Regions from separate parts of the Streptomyces sp. NPDC059875 genome, predicted to be linked through region 2. Evidence: riboswitches for the same ligand, from Rfam matches in the RefSeq annotation. Region 2 holds a riboswitch; each other region holds the start of a gene.
What was found. Region 2 has a riboswitch for cobalamin ahead of ACFV9D_RS26175 (cobalamin biosynthesis protein). Riboswitches for the same ligand answer to the same signal wherever they lie in the genome.
Positions count from the first base shown of each region.

Region 1: another riboswitch for cobalamin. It lies ahead of ACFV9D_RS02285 (ribonucleoside-diphosphate reductase subunit alpha); the one in region 2 lies ahead of ACFV9D_RS26175 (cobalamin biosynthesis protein).
Region 3: another riboswitch for cobalamin. It lies ahead of ACFV9D_RS04845 (ABC transporter substrate-binding protein); the one in region 2 lies ahead of ACFV9D_RS26175 (cobalamin biosynthesis protein).
Region 4: another riboswitch for cobalamin. It lies ahead of metE (5-methyltetrahydropteroyltriglutamate--homocysteine S-methyltransferase); the one in region 2 lies ahead of ACFV9D_RS26175 (cobalamin biosynthesis protein).

Region 1 is NZ_JBHWJZ010000002.1:72,611-75,629, reverse strand. It holds gene mctP (monocarboxylate uptake permease MctP) at 1-284, shown strand, start outside; gene ACFV9D_RS02290 (GNAT family N-acetyltransferase) at 368-871, shown strand; cobalamin riboswitch at 916-1,048, shown strand; gene ACFV9D_RS02285 (ribonucleoside-diphosphate reductase subunit alpha) at 1,175-3,019, shown strand, end outside.
Region 2 is NZ_JBHWJZ010000023.1:104,512-107,530, forward strand. It holds gene ACFV9D_RS26170 (cobyric acid synthase) at 1-367, opposite strand, end outside; gene ACFV9D_RS26175 (cobalamin biosynthesis protein) at 364-1,326, opposite strand; cobalamin riboswitch at 1,359-1,503, opposite strand; gene ACFV9D_RS26180 (hypothetical protein) at 1,624-1,845, opposite strand; gene ACFV9D_RS26185 (anion permease) at 1,858-3,019, opposite strand, start outside.
Region 3 is NZ_JBHWJZ010000003.1:191,535-194,553, forward strand. It holds gene ACFV9D_RS04840 (glyceraldehyde-3-phosphate dehydrogenase) at 1-1,006, shown strand, start outside; cobalamin riboswitch at 1,116-1,313, shown strand; gene ACFV9D_RS04845 (ABC transporter substrate-binding protein) at 1,325-2,383, shown strand; gene ACFV9D_RS04850 (FecCD family ABC transporter permease) at 2,380-3,019, shown strand, end outside.
Region 4 is NZ_JBHWJZ010000001.1:22,233-25,251, reverse strand. It holds gene metE (5-methyltetrahydropteroyltriglutamate--homocysteine S-methyltransferase) at 1-825, opposite strand, end outside; cobalamin riboswitch at 988-1,208, opposite strand; gene ACFV9D_RS00090 (SRPBCC family protein) at 1,399-1,845, opposite strand; gene ACFV9D_RS00085 (LacI family DNA-binding transcriptional regulator) at 2,155-3,019, shown strand, end outside.

The DNA.
Region 1 (3,019 bases), on a different contig from region 2:
TCGGCATGGTCTACGGCACGGCGGCGGCGTACGGCGTGGCCAGCCCGACCCAGAAGCACTTCGGCGGCTCGTCCGCCGAGATCCCGGGCATCGGCGAGATCGGCTACATCGGCCTCACCGCCTTCGTCATCAACGTGGTCGTCACCGTCGTCCTGACCTTCGTCCTGAAGGCCGTGAAGGCGCCGGACGGTGTGGACGAGACCTCGCCGTCGGACTACACGGCGGACGCGGGCGACGCGGGAGTCCGGACCGAGCTGCCGAAGGTCGGCGCCGGCTCGCACTGACGCCGAGGAGCACAGCGCGGGGCCCGGGATTCCGAACGGAAATCCCGGGCCCTTCGCCGTACCCCTGGGGCAGACTGCGCCGCATGGACTTCACCATCAGGACGGTACGACCCGAGGAGTACGAGGCCCTCGGCGACCTCACCGCACGCGCCTATCTGGACGACGGACACCTCGACTTCGGCGAGGACGACGACTATCTGCATCTGCTGCGGGACGTGGCCCGGCGGGTCGCCGAGGCGGAGGTGCTGGTGGCGGTGGACCGCGCCGGCACCGTGCTCGGCGGGGTCACCTTCGCCCTGGGCGACGAGGAGTGGGCCGACATCGCGCGCGAGGGCGAGGCCGAGTTCCGGATGCTCGCCGTGGCGAAGGACGCGCGGGGGCGGGGCGTCGGCGAGGCGCTCGTACGGGCCTGTGTGGAGCAGGCGCGGGAGATCGAGGGGTGCCGGCGCATGGTGCTGTCGACCCAGCCCCGCATGGCCTCGGCGCACCGGATCTACGAGCGGATGGGCTTCGTCCGCACCCCCGAAAGGGACTGGAAGCCGATTCCGGACATGGATCCGCTACTCACCTACAGCATGGAACTCTGAACCCAACGACACAACATGTGGGGGGTGCTTCGAGGAGCGCCCCCCACATGTATGCTCGTGCTCGCTGTCCTTGCAGGGGAATCCGGTGGAAATCCGGAACTGTCCCGCAACGGTGTGGTTTCGGCGTGCTTGTGCGCCGGCCGAGTCCGAAGACCTGCGGACAGCGCACCCGGTCCGTCCGTTCCGGGTGCCACAGACGTCCGGGCCTCGCGGAGTGGGCCGTGGCGCGGCGCACCCCTGCGTACGGGTGCCCGCTGCCCGCCTCCCCCGCCGGCCCCGAGCCGAGCGAGGGAGAGCCCCCACGTGACCATCGCGCCCGCCGATCCGGCCGCAGCGATCGAGAGCGACGGTAACGAGAGCGACGGACCCGGGACCGTGCTTCTGCGGACCCTGACCGACCTCACCGCCGACCTCACCGACACCGACCCCGGCAAGGTCGCCGCGGCGGCGCTCCGCGGCCGCAACGCCGGTTCGGACGAGGCCGAGCTGCGCGAGCTGGCCACCGAGGCGGCCGCCGGTCTGATCGCCGAGGACCCCGCGTACTCCCGGCTCGCCGCCCGGCTCCTGACGATCACCATCGCCGACGAGGCGGCCGACCAGGGCGCGGTGTGCTTCTCCGCCTCGGTCGCCGTGGGCCACCACGAGGGCCTGATCGCCGACCGCACGGCCGAGTTCGTCGCCCTGCACGCCGACCGGCTCGACTCGCTGATCGACGCCGCGGGCGACGACCGCTTCGGCTACTTCGGTCTGCGCACCCTCTACTCGCGCTATCTGCTGCGCCACCCGATCACCCGCAAGGTGATCGAGACCCCGCAGCACTTCATGCTGCGCGTCGCCTGCGGCCTCGCCGAGGACGACAGCGTGCGCGCGCTGGACGAGGTCGCGGCGCTGTACGGGCTGATGAGCCGGCTCGACTACCTGCCCTCCTCCCCCACGCTCTTCAACTCCGGCACCCGCCACCCGCAGATGTCGTCCTGCTACCTGCTGGACTCCCCGCTCGACGAGCTGGACTCGATCTACGACCGCTACCACCAGGTCGCGCGCCTGTCGAAGCACGCCGGCGGCATCGGGCTCTCGTACTCCCGTATCCGCGCCCGCGGTTCCCTGATCCGGGGCACCAACGGGCACTCCAACGGCATCGTGCCGTTCCTGAAGACCCTGGACGCCTCGGTGGCGGCCGTGAACCAGGGCGGCCGGCGCAAGGGCGCGGCCGCGGTCTACCTGGAGACCTGGCACGCGGACATCGAGGAGTTCCTGGAGCTGCGCGACAACACCGGTGAGGACGCCCGGCGTACGCACAACCTGAACCTCGCGCACTGGATCCCGGACGAGTTCATGCGCCGGGTCAACGCCGACGCCGAGTGGTCGCTGTTCTCCCCGGCCGACGTGCCCGAGCTGGTCGACCTGTGGGGCGAGGAGTTCGACGCCGCGTACCGCAAGGCGGAGGCTGCCGGCCTGGCCCGCAAGAGCATGCCGGCCCGTGACCTGTACGGCCGGATGATGCGGACGCTGGCCCAGACCGGCAACGGCTGGATGACCTTCAAGGACGCCTCCAACCGCACGGCCAACCAGACCGCCGAGCCGGGCCACACGGTCCACTCCTCCAACCTCTGCACGGAGATCCTGGAGGTCACGGACGACGGCGAGACCGCGGTCTGTAACCTGGGCTCGGTCAACCTCGGGGCGTTCGTCGTCGGTTCGGACATCGACTGGGAGCGGCTCGACGCGACCGTCCGTACGGCCGTCACGTTCCTCGACCGGGTCGTGGACATCAACTTCTACCCGACCGAGCAGGCCGGGCGCTCCAACGCCCGCTGGCGCCCGGTGGGCCTGGGCGCGATGGGCCTCCAGGACGTCTTCTTCCAGCTGAAGCTGCCCTTCGACTCCCCCGAGGCGCGCGCGCTGTCCACCCGGATCGCCGAGCGGATCATGCTCGCCGCGTACGAGGCGTCCGCCGACCTCGCCGAGCGCAACGGCCCGGTGCCGGCCTGGGACAAGACCCGCGCCGCGCGCGGTGTCCTGCACCCCGACCACTACGACGTCGAGCTGAACTGGCCGGAGCGCTGGGCCGCGCTGCGCGAGCGGATCGCCGCCGTCGGCATGCGCAACAGCCTGCTCCTCGCCATCGCGCCGACGGCGACCATCGCC
Region 2 (3,019 bases):
ACGCCAACACCGGCTCGAAGAGCTCCTTCTGCCGCCCTCCGTGGTAGCCCCGGGCGCTGAGTTCGCCCACCGGCTTGCCCATCAGGACGACCTGGCTGGAGCGGTCGCTCCCCGGCTTCAGGAGCACCGGGTTCATCAGCGCGCTCGGCTCGACCCGAGCCGCCTGCGCCTGCATGGCCTGCGCCCGGCCGATCTCCGCGCCCTCCCTCGTCACGAAGGAGTTCAGCGACATGTTCTGGCCCTTGAACGGGGCGACCCTCACGCCCTGCCGGACCAGCCAGCGGCAGATGCCCGCCGTGACGACGCTCTTGCCCGCGTCGGACGTGGTCCCCGCGACCAGCAGTCCGCCACCCGGTCCGCCCCTCATGCCCGCCTCCGCTTCATGGCCCTTGCGGCCAGCCGTCCACCCACACACACCGCCAGCGTCAGCGCGGTCACCCGGCGCGAGAGCCGCACCGCCCGCTCGATGTCCCCGACCTCCACGGCCCGGCCCTCCCCGTTGAGCACGGGCCGGTGCTCGACCCGTCCGCCGTACGACAGCGTGCCCCCGAGCCGTACGCCGAGCGCCCCCGCGAAGGAGGCCTCCACCGGACCGGCGTTGGGGCTGGGGTGCTGGGCCGCGTCCTGCCGCCAGGCCCGCGCCGCCCCCCGCGGGTCGCCGCCCGCCACCGTCACGAGCGCGGCGGTCAGCCGGGCGCCCGGCCAGCCGACGACGTCGTCGAGCCGGGCCGAGGCCCAGCCGAAGCGCCGGTACGTGGGGGACTTGTGGCCGACCATGGCGTCCAGCGTGTTCACGGCCCGGAAGCCGACCAGGCCCGGAACCCCCGCGACCGCGCCCCAGACCAGGGCACCCACGACGGCGTCGGACGTGTTCTCGGCGACGGACTCCACCACCGCGCGGGCCATCGCCGGACCGTCCAGGGCCTGCGGATCACGCCCCACCAGATGCGGCAGCCGCTCGCGGGCCACCTCCAGGTCTCCGGCGGCCAGGGCCCCGCCGATGGCGCGCGCCTCCCGGCCCAGGGTCGTACCGCCGACGACGGCCCAGACGGAGGCGGCGGTCAGGGCGACCGCGGCGCGGGGGTGGTCGCGTACGGTACGGGCGGCCAGCGCCGCGACCGCCGTGGCACCGCCGGCGCAGACGGCGGTGTGCAGCGCGCCCCACCCTCGGTGGTCGCGCCGGAGTAGCTTCTCGACGGAGCCGGCGGCCCGCCCGAACGCGGCGACCGGATGGCCGCGGCGGGGGTCGCCGACGATCAGGTCCGCGGCCAGACCGGCGGCGGCGCCGTACGCGAATACACCTGTGGCTGCACTGCGGCCGGGCATGGCGCTGTGTCCTCACTCAGGGTCCGCGCCCTGGCTCGACGTGACCGGCGGTGAGAGTTCCTGGCTCCCGGGGATCGACTCCCCGGTCACAGTGGCGGGACCGCGCCGGATTCGCACCGGACTTCCTCTACTGCCGCCGTAATGGCCCCGGAAGTCCACCACGCTGTGCGAACACCCGTCAACTCACCTTTGACCTGCGGCGGGACAGTGTGCGAAGCCCCACACGGACCCGCGGACACGACGACGGGCGGGCCGCACCCGAAGGTGCGACCCGCCCGGTCGACGATGCGTGTCCCGTCAGGCCACGATGAGATAGATCCCGTACGCGACGGCCGCCGCGCACAGCGCGAAGGCCGCGTACGCGCCGGTGCGAGCCAGGGTGGCCGAGCCTCCCTGGGAGGCGGCCTGCTCCTGCTTGGAGAGGCCGACGATGCCGAGGGTGAAGAGGCCCACGAGGGCGACGGTCGCCACGAGGCTGACTCCGAAGACGGAGCCGAGAGCTGCCCAGTCGATCTTCATGTCGTTCGTTCCTTACACCGCGGCCGAGGCTGCGGGGGCTGCCGGGTCCGCGGGGGCCGGCGAGGGGATGGTGGTCTTCAGGTCCTCGTCCGCGACGGCGGCGACGGAACCGGCCGGCGGCGGGGTGACGGCCGCGATGGCGGTGGTCACGACGCCCGCGGGCTCGGTCTCGACGTCGTTGACGTTGGTGTGGTCGACCACCTGGCGGCGGGAGACGACCCAGATGGCGACGCAGGAGGCGACCAGGAAGGCCGCGACGGCGTAGACGCCCCAGTCGCCCTGGCTGGCGACGTACTCGGCGCCGGCCCCGACCAGGCCGGCGGCCGGCAGGGTCAGGCCCCAGGCGACGAACATCCGGGTGGCGGTCGACCAGCGGACGACACCGCCCTTGCGGCCCAGGCCCGCGCCCATGACGGCGCCGGAGCAGGAGTGCGTGGTCGAGAGGGAGAAGCCGAGGCTGGAGGAGGCCAGGATGACCGTGGCCGCGCTGGTCTGGGCGGCGAAGCCCTGCTGCGGCTGGAGGTCGGTGAGGCCCTTGCCCATCGTGCGGATGATGCGCCAGCCGCCGAGGTAGGTGCCGAGCGCGATCGCCGTACCGGCGGAGACGATGACCCAGACCGGCGGGTTGGAGCCGGGGGCGATGATGCCGCCGGCGACCAGGGCGAGGGTGATGATGCCCATGGTCTTCTGGGCGTCGTTGGTGCCGTGGGCGAGCGAGACGAGACCGGCGGAGGCGATCTGACCGGCCCGGTAGCCCTTGTCGGTCGTCTTCTTGTCGGCCTTCTTGTCGAGGCGGTACGTCAGGCGGGCGGCGAACATCGCGGCCAGACCGGCGACCAGGGGGGCGGCGACCGCCGGGATGAGCACCTTGCTGACGACGGTCCCGCCGTTGACGCCGCTGACGCCGATGGAGGCGATGGTCGCGCCGATGAGGCCGCCCATCAGGGCGTGGGAGGAGCTGGACGGCAGGCCGACCAGCCAGGTCACCAGGTTCCAGAGGATCGCGCCGACGAGCGCGGCGAGGATGACCTCGGGTTGAATGCCCTCCTCGTTGACGAGTCCCTTGGAGATCGTCTTGGCAACCTCCACCGACAGGAACGCGCCGACCAGGTTCAGCACGGCGGACATGGCCACCGCCGTCTTGGGCTTGAGGGCACCGGTCGAGATGGTCGTC
Region 3 (3,019 bases), on a different contig from region 2:
CATCGAGAAGGCCGGCTCCGGCAACGGCCTGCGCCTGCGCGCCATCGTGGTCCGCGGCGGTGGCGACCAGGACCTGGTCAAGCGCGCCTCGCTGCTGCGCCGCGACTCCATCCACGGTCAGTTCCAGGGCACCATCACGGTGGACGAGGCGACGAGCACGATCGTCGCCAACGGCAACACCATCAAGGTGATCTACGCCAACGACCCCTCCGAGGTCGACTACACGGCGTACGGCATCAAGGACGCCATCCTCATCGACAACACGGGCAAGTGGCGGGACCGCGAGGGCCTGTCGAAGCACCTGCGCCCCGGTATCGACAAGGTCGTCCTGACCGCTCCGGGCAAGGGCGACGTCCCGAACATCGTCCACGGCGTCAACCACGACACGATCAAGCCGGACGAGCAGATCCTGTCCTGCGCCTCCTGCACCACCAACGCGATCGTCCCGCCGCTGAAGGCGATGGCCGACGAGTACGGCGTCCTGCGCGGCCACGTGGAGACCGTCCACTCGTTCACCAACGACCAGAACCTGCTGGACAACTACCACAAGGCCGACCGTCGCGGCCGTTCCGCGCCGCTCAACATGGTCATCACCGAGACCGGAGCCGCGTCGGCCGTCGCCAAGGCGCTGCCCGACCTCAAGGCGCCGATCACCGGCAGCTCGATCCGCGTCCCCGTCCCGGACGTCTCGATCGCCATCCTCAGCCTGCGCCTGGGTCGCGAGACCACCCGCGAGGATGTCCTCGACTACCTCCGCGACGTCTCGCTGCACTCGCCGCTCAAGCGCCAGATCGACTTCACCACCGCCCCCGACGCCGTCTCGATGGACTTCGTCGGCTCGCGCCACGCGTCGATCGTCGACGCCGGCGCCACCAAGGTCGACGGTGACAACGCGATCCTCTACCTCTGGTACGACAACGAGTTCGGCTACTCCTGCCAGGTCATCCGCGTCGTCCAGCACGTGTCCGGGGTCGAGTACCCGACCTACCCGGTGCCCGTGGTCTGACCTCGGCGGTCCGGCACGTCCGGGCCCCGGTGAACGGGGCGGCGGTGGAGTGGTGCGGCAGATCCCGAAAGGGCTCGCGCACCCTCCCACCGCCGCCCCGTCGGCGTTCTGGTAGCTTGCGGTAGCCAGTCGAACTCACGTGCGTGACGCACGCGAGTCAGGGAATCCGGTGCGAATCCGGAGCTGACGCGCAGCGGTGAGGGCGACGGGCGGGGCACGAAGCCACTGGACCGGGGAACCGGTCCGGGAAGGCGCCCCGTCCGGATGACCCCGAGTCCGAAGACCTGCTGGCGGTTCCGTACGAGACGGGCCCCGCGCATGGGCCCTCGACGCCGAGGACGAGCCGTGCCATTCGCCCGTACCCCCCTTCCCTTCGCGCTGCTCGCGTCCGGGGCCCTGCTCCTCACCGGCTGCGCCGGCCCCGCCGACGAGGCCGGGTCCGCACCGTCCGCCTCCGCGCGGACGCTCGAGAACTGCGGCCGCACCGTGGAGATCCCGCCCGGCGGGCCGCGCCGGGCCGTGTCCCTGAACCAGGGCACCACCGAGATCATGCTGTCCCTCGGTCTCGGCGACCGGATGGTGGGGACCGCGACCTGGACCGACCCGGTGATGAAGGGCCTGGAGAAGGCCGCCTCCGGAGTCCCGAGGCTGGCGGAGAACAACCCCTCCTTCGAGAAGGTGCTGGACGCCGAACCCGACTTCGTCGCCGCCTCGTTCGGCTCCACGCTCGGCAAGGGCGGGGTCGCCACCCGCGAGCAGTTCGAGAAGCTCGGCGTCCCCACCTACCTCTCCCCGTCCGACTGCGTGGGCAAGGACAACAGCGATGGTGGCGACGGCAAGCGCACCACACCGCTGGCCATGGACGCCGTTTACGGTGAAGTCCGCGACCTGGCCCGGGTGTTCGGTGTCGAGGAGCGCGGCGAACAGCTGATCACCCGGCTCAAGGGCCGGGTGACGAAGGCCACCGACGGTCTCCGCGCCGCCGACGTCAGCGTCCTCTACTGGTTCTCCGACGCCAAGTCCCCCTACATGGCGGGCTGTTGCGGAGCACCCGGCGTCATCACCCGGGAGACCGGAACGAAGAACGTCTTCGACGACACCACCGAGGAATGGCCACAGATCGGCTGGGAGTCGGTCGCCGACCGCAACCCCGACCTGCTGGTGATCGGCGACCTCACGCGCAAGGCGCAGTCCGGGGAGAGCGCCGCGAAGAAGATCGAGTTCCTGGAGTCCGACCCGGTCACGAAGAACATGGACGCCGTACGCCACAAGCGGTACGTGCTCCTCAGCGGTCAGGCCATGAACCCGACCATCCGCACCGTCGAGGGCATCGAACAGGTCGCCGCCGCCCTGCGCGCGCACGGCCTCACGAAGTGACCGCCGCCCTGCTGCGCATCACGGCCGGATGCGCGGCGCTCCTCCTCTCGCTGGCCGTGGCGATCACCATCGGACCGGCGGACATGGGCGTCGGCGACGCGGGGTCCGTCGTCGCCTCCCATCTCGGCGGCGCCCCCTCCGGGATCGGCCCGATCCGGGACGGCATCATCTGGAACCTGCGACTGCCCCGTACCCTCCTCGCCGCCGTATGCGGGGCAGGCCTCGCCGTCTGCGGAGCGGTCATGCAGTCCCTACTGCGCAATCCGCTCGCCGACCCCTTCGTCCTCGGCGTCTCCTCCGGCGCTTCGACCGGAGCGGTCGTGGTGGTCGTCCTCGGCGTCGGCGGGGGAGCGCTGTCCCTCTCCGCGGGCGCCTTCGCGGGCGCGGTGTGCTCGTTCGCCGCGATGCTCCTGCTGAGTCACACGCTCGGCGGCACGCCCGACCGGGTCGTCCTCTCCGGCGTCGCGGCGATGCAGCTCTTCTCCGCCCTCACCTCCTTCGTCGTCGTCACCTCCGCCGACGCCGAGACGACCCGCGGCGTGCTGTTCTGGCTGCTCGGGTCGCTGAGCGGCGCCGGCTGGAGCGACGTATGGCTCTGCCTCGCCGTCCTCGTGCTCACCCTGGCCGTCTGCCTCG
Region 4 (3,019 bases), on a different contig from region 2:
GACGGGCAGGGCCTTGCCCAGGCGGCCGAAGTAGGAAGCGATCAGCAGCTTCGGCCGGTCCGTGAGGGTGCCGAGTTCACGGTACGCGCGCGTGGCGGCGTTCAGCTCGGCCGGGGTGTGGTCCTGCACCAGGGAGGGCTCGTCGAGCTGTACCCACCGGGCGCCGGCGGCACGCAGGTCGGCGAGGACCTCGGCGTACACCGGAAGCAGCCGGTCGAGCAGCGTCAGCGGGTCGAAGTCCGTGGCCACGCCGGGCGCGGGCTTGGCCAGGAGCAGGTAGGTGACCGGGCCGACCAGGACGGGACGGGCCGTCAGCCCCAGGGCGAGGGCTTCCTTCAGCTCGGCGACCTGCTTGGTGGAGTCCGCCCGGAACACGGTGTCAGGGCCCAGTTCGGGCACCAGGTAGTGGTAGTTGGTGTCGAACCACTTGGTCATCTCGAGCGGGGCGACGTCCTGCGTGCCGCGCGCCATCGCGAAGTACACGTCCATGGGGCATCCCCTGCTCGAGCGAAGTCGAGAGCTCGGGGAAGGATCGGCGGCGACGGCCTCCCGGTGGCGTTCGGGGACCGCGCCGACCATCACGGTCGTGTCCAGTACGTGGTCGTAGTAGGAGAAGTCACCGGTCGGGACTTCGTCGATGCCGGCCCCGGCGAGCTGCTGCCAGGCGGCCCGGCGCAGTTCGGCGGCGGTGGCCCGGAGGGCGTCGGCGGTGACGCGGCCCTTCCAGAAACCCTCGATCGCCTTCTTCAGCTCCCGGTTCTGTCCCTGCCGGGGGTAGCCGTACACGGTGGCCCGTGCTGCCGCTGCTGCGGGTTTGGTGGTCACGGAGATCTCCTTCGCGAGATGAATCCCTGAGATCCCGGAGACGGGACGAGAGCGCGAAGGGGACGTACCGGACGATCGACCTCGCGCGCCATGGGCGCCGGTCCCCGCCTGGTATGTACGCCGACCCGCCCACGAGGTCACCGGAATGTCCGCGCACGAGTCGTTCGCACGCGGGCAACGGGCAGGTCTTCGGACTCGCGGGCACGTCCACCCAAGGGTGGACACCTAGTGGCCGTCGCTTCCCAGACCCGTACCGGATCCAGTGCGTATGACGGCGGTCGTTCCCGCTCACCGCTGCGGGGCAGTCCCGGATTCCCACCGGGTTCCCTCTTACGACGCATCCCGCCTGGCGGACGGGGCGAACCAGCTGCACCGGCCAGCGTAGGGGGCCACTCGGCGCTGGGGCGGGTGATGTTCACGATTCGGATGGTGAGGTGAGACACGCCCCGGACTCGGAGCGGCTCCGCGCTGGAATGCTCTCGGCGCGCGGTCCCGCCGCTCGGTCGAGCGCTCGCCGTGGACGAGAGCAGCAGCACCTTCGTGCCGTACCGGTGGGGGACGCTACGTGAGTGCTCACACCTTCGCGGAGTGTTCGCGTACCGCGATCTCGGCCAGCTTCGTCAGCATCATGCCGTTGCGGACGGCGACGATGTAGTCCACGGGGAGACCGTGCATCCGGGTGCCGGGGCCCCGGAGAGGATGCCAGTCAAGGGTGAAGAGGGTGTTCTCGCCCCAGGGCATCAGCTTCATGGCGATGCGTGCCGCCCCGAAGGGATCCGCCTTCGCTTCCAGCTCCAGGCGCCGCTCCGGTTCGCAGACGCGGACGACGCAGGTGTCGTCGAGGGTCAAGGGGCCGGCACCGACGCGTACCTTCAGTCGTGCGCCCACCTCCGGCCAGTGCGGGTCCGCGGCGAGGACCTGCTGGGTGCCCGTCACCCACTCCCCGTAGCGTTTGCCTTCGGACAGCAGGCGCCAGACCTCGGACGGCGAGCTCAGGATCAGACGGCGGTTCCGGGCCACGCCGATCACGCTCCTTCGGGAGGATGGGCTTGGCCTCCAGCCTTGTACCGTCCGTCCGCCCGCGCAGTCCGACAGGTCCGAACGGAGTGCTCCGGGCATGGGCGGCGAATCCCCTACGGCCACCGGCCCGGGGCCGAATGCATGAATCGTTTTAGGGACCTGGGGGGTGTTGCGACCTGTGGATCGAGTCACGACCGCACACAGCCCAGGGTGTTGCTCCCAACCGGCGTTGATACGATCCAATCGGTAGCGAGTGAAGCGAGTGCAGCGGACGGTCGGGGCCGACGATCGGGACGGAGAGCGCGCCAGGTGAGTCGCACGACACGCACGGGGCGGGGAGCCGGCATCAAGGACGTGGCCCGGGAGGCGGGGGTCTCGGTCGGCACGGTCTCCAATGTGATCAACCGGCCCGATCTCGTCTCCGAGCGCACGCGCCGCCATGTGCGGGACGTCATCGCGCGGCTCGGATACATCCGAAGCGAGTCCGCTCGCCAGCTGCGGGCCGGCCGGAGCCGGATCCTCGCCCTCCTCGTCCTCGACATGGGCAACCCCTTCTTCGTCGACCTGGCCAAGGGCGCCGAGCGGACCGCCCGCGCGGCCGGACTGAGTGTGATGGTCTGCAACAGCGACCAGAGCCCCGCCGCCGAGGCCGAGTACCTCTCCCTCTTCGCCGAGCAGCGGGTGCACGGCGTCCTGGTGACCCCCGCCGACCCCAGTGGGAGCAACCTTCGGGAGTTCCGGCGGCACGGCATCCCCTTCGTGCTCGTGGACCGGGTGGCCGGCGGCGAGGCGGAGTGCTCGGTCTCCGTGGACGACGTCGCGGGCGGCGCGATGGCCGTCCGCCATCTGCTCTCCCTCGGTCACCGCTCGATCGCCTACGTCAGCGGACCGCCCCACCTGCTCCAGGTCCAGGACCGCCGCACCGGCGCGCATCACGCCCTGGCGGAAGCCGGACTGCCCCCGGACGCGCTCCACGAGATCGGCGGCGAGCGACTGGACGTGAACGCCGGCCGGGACGCAGGGGCGCGGCTGCTGGGGGCGGCGGAGCGGCCGACCGCCGTCTTCTGCGCCAACGACCTCCTCGCGCTCGGTGTGCTCCAGTCGATGTACGCGGCCGGCGTCCGGGTGCCGGAGGACATCGCGATCGTCGGGTACGACGACATCGAGTTCGCCG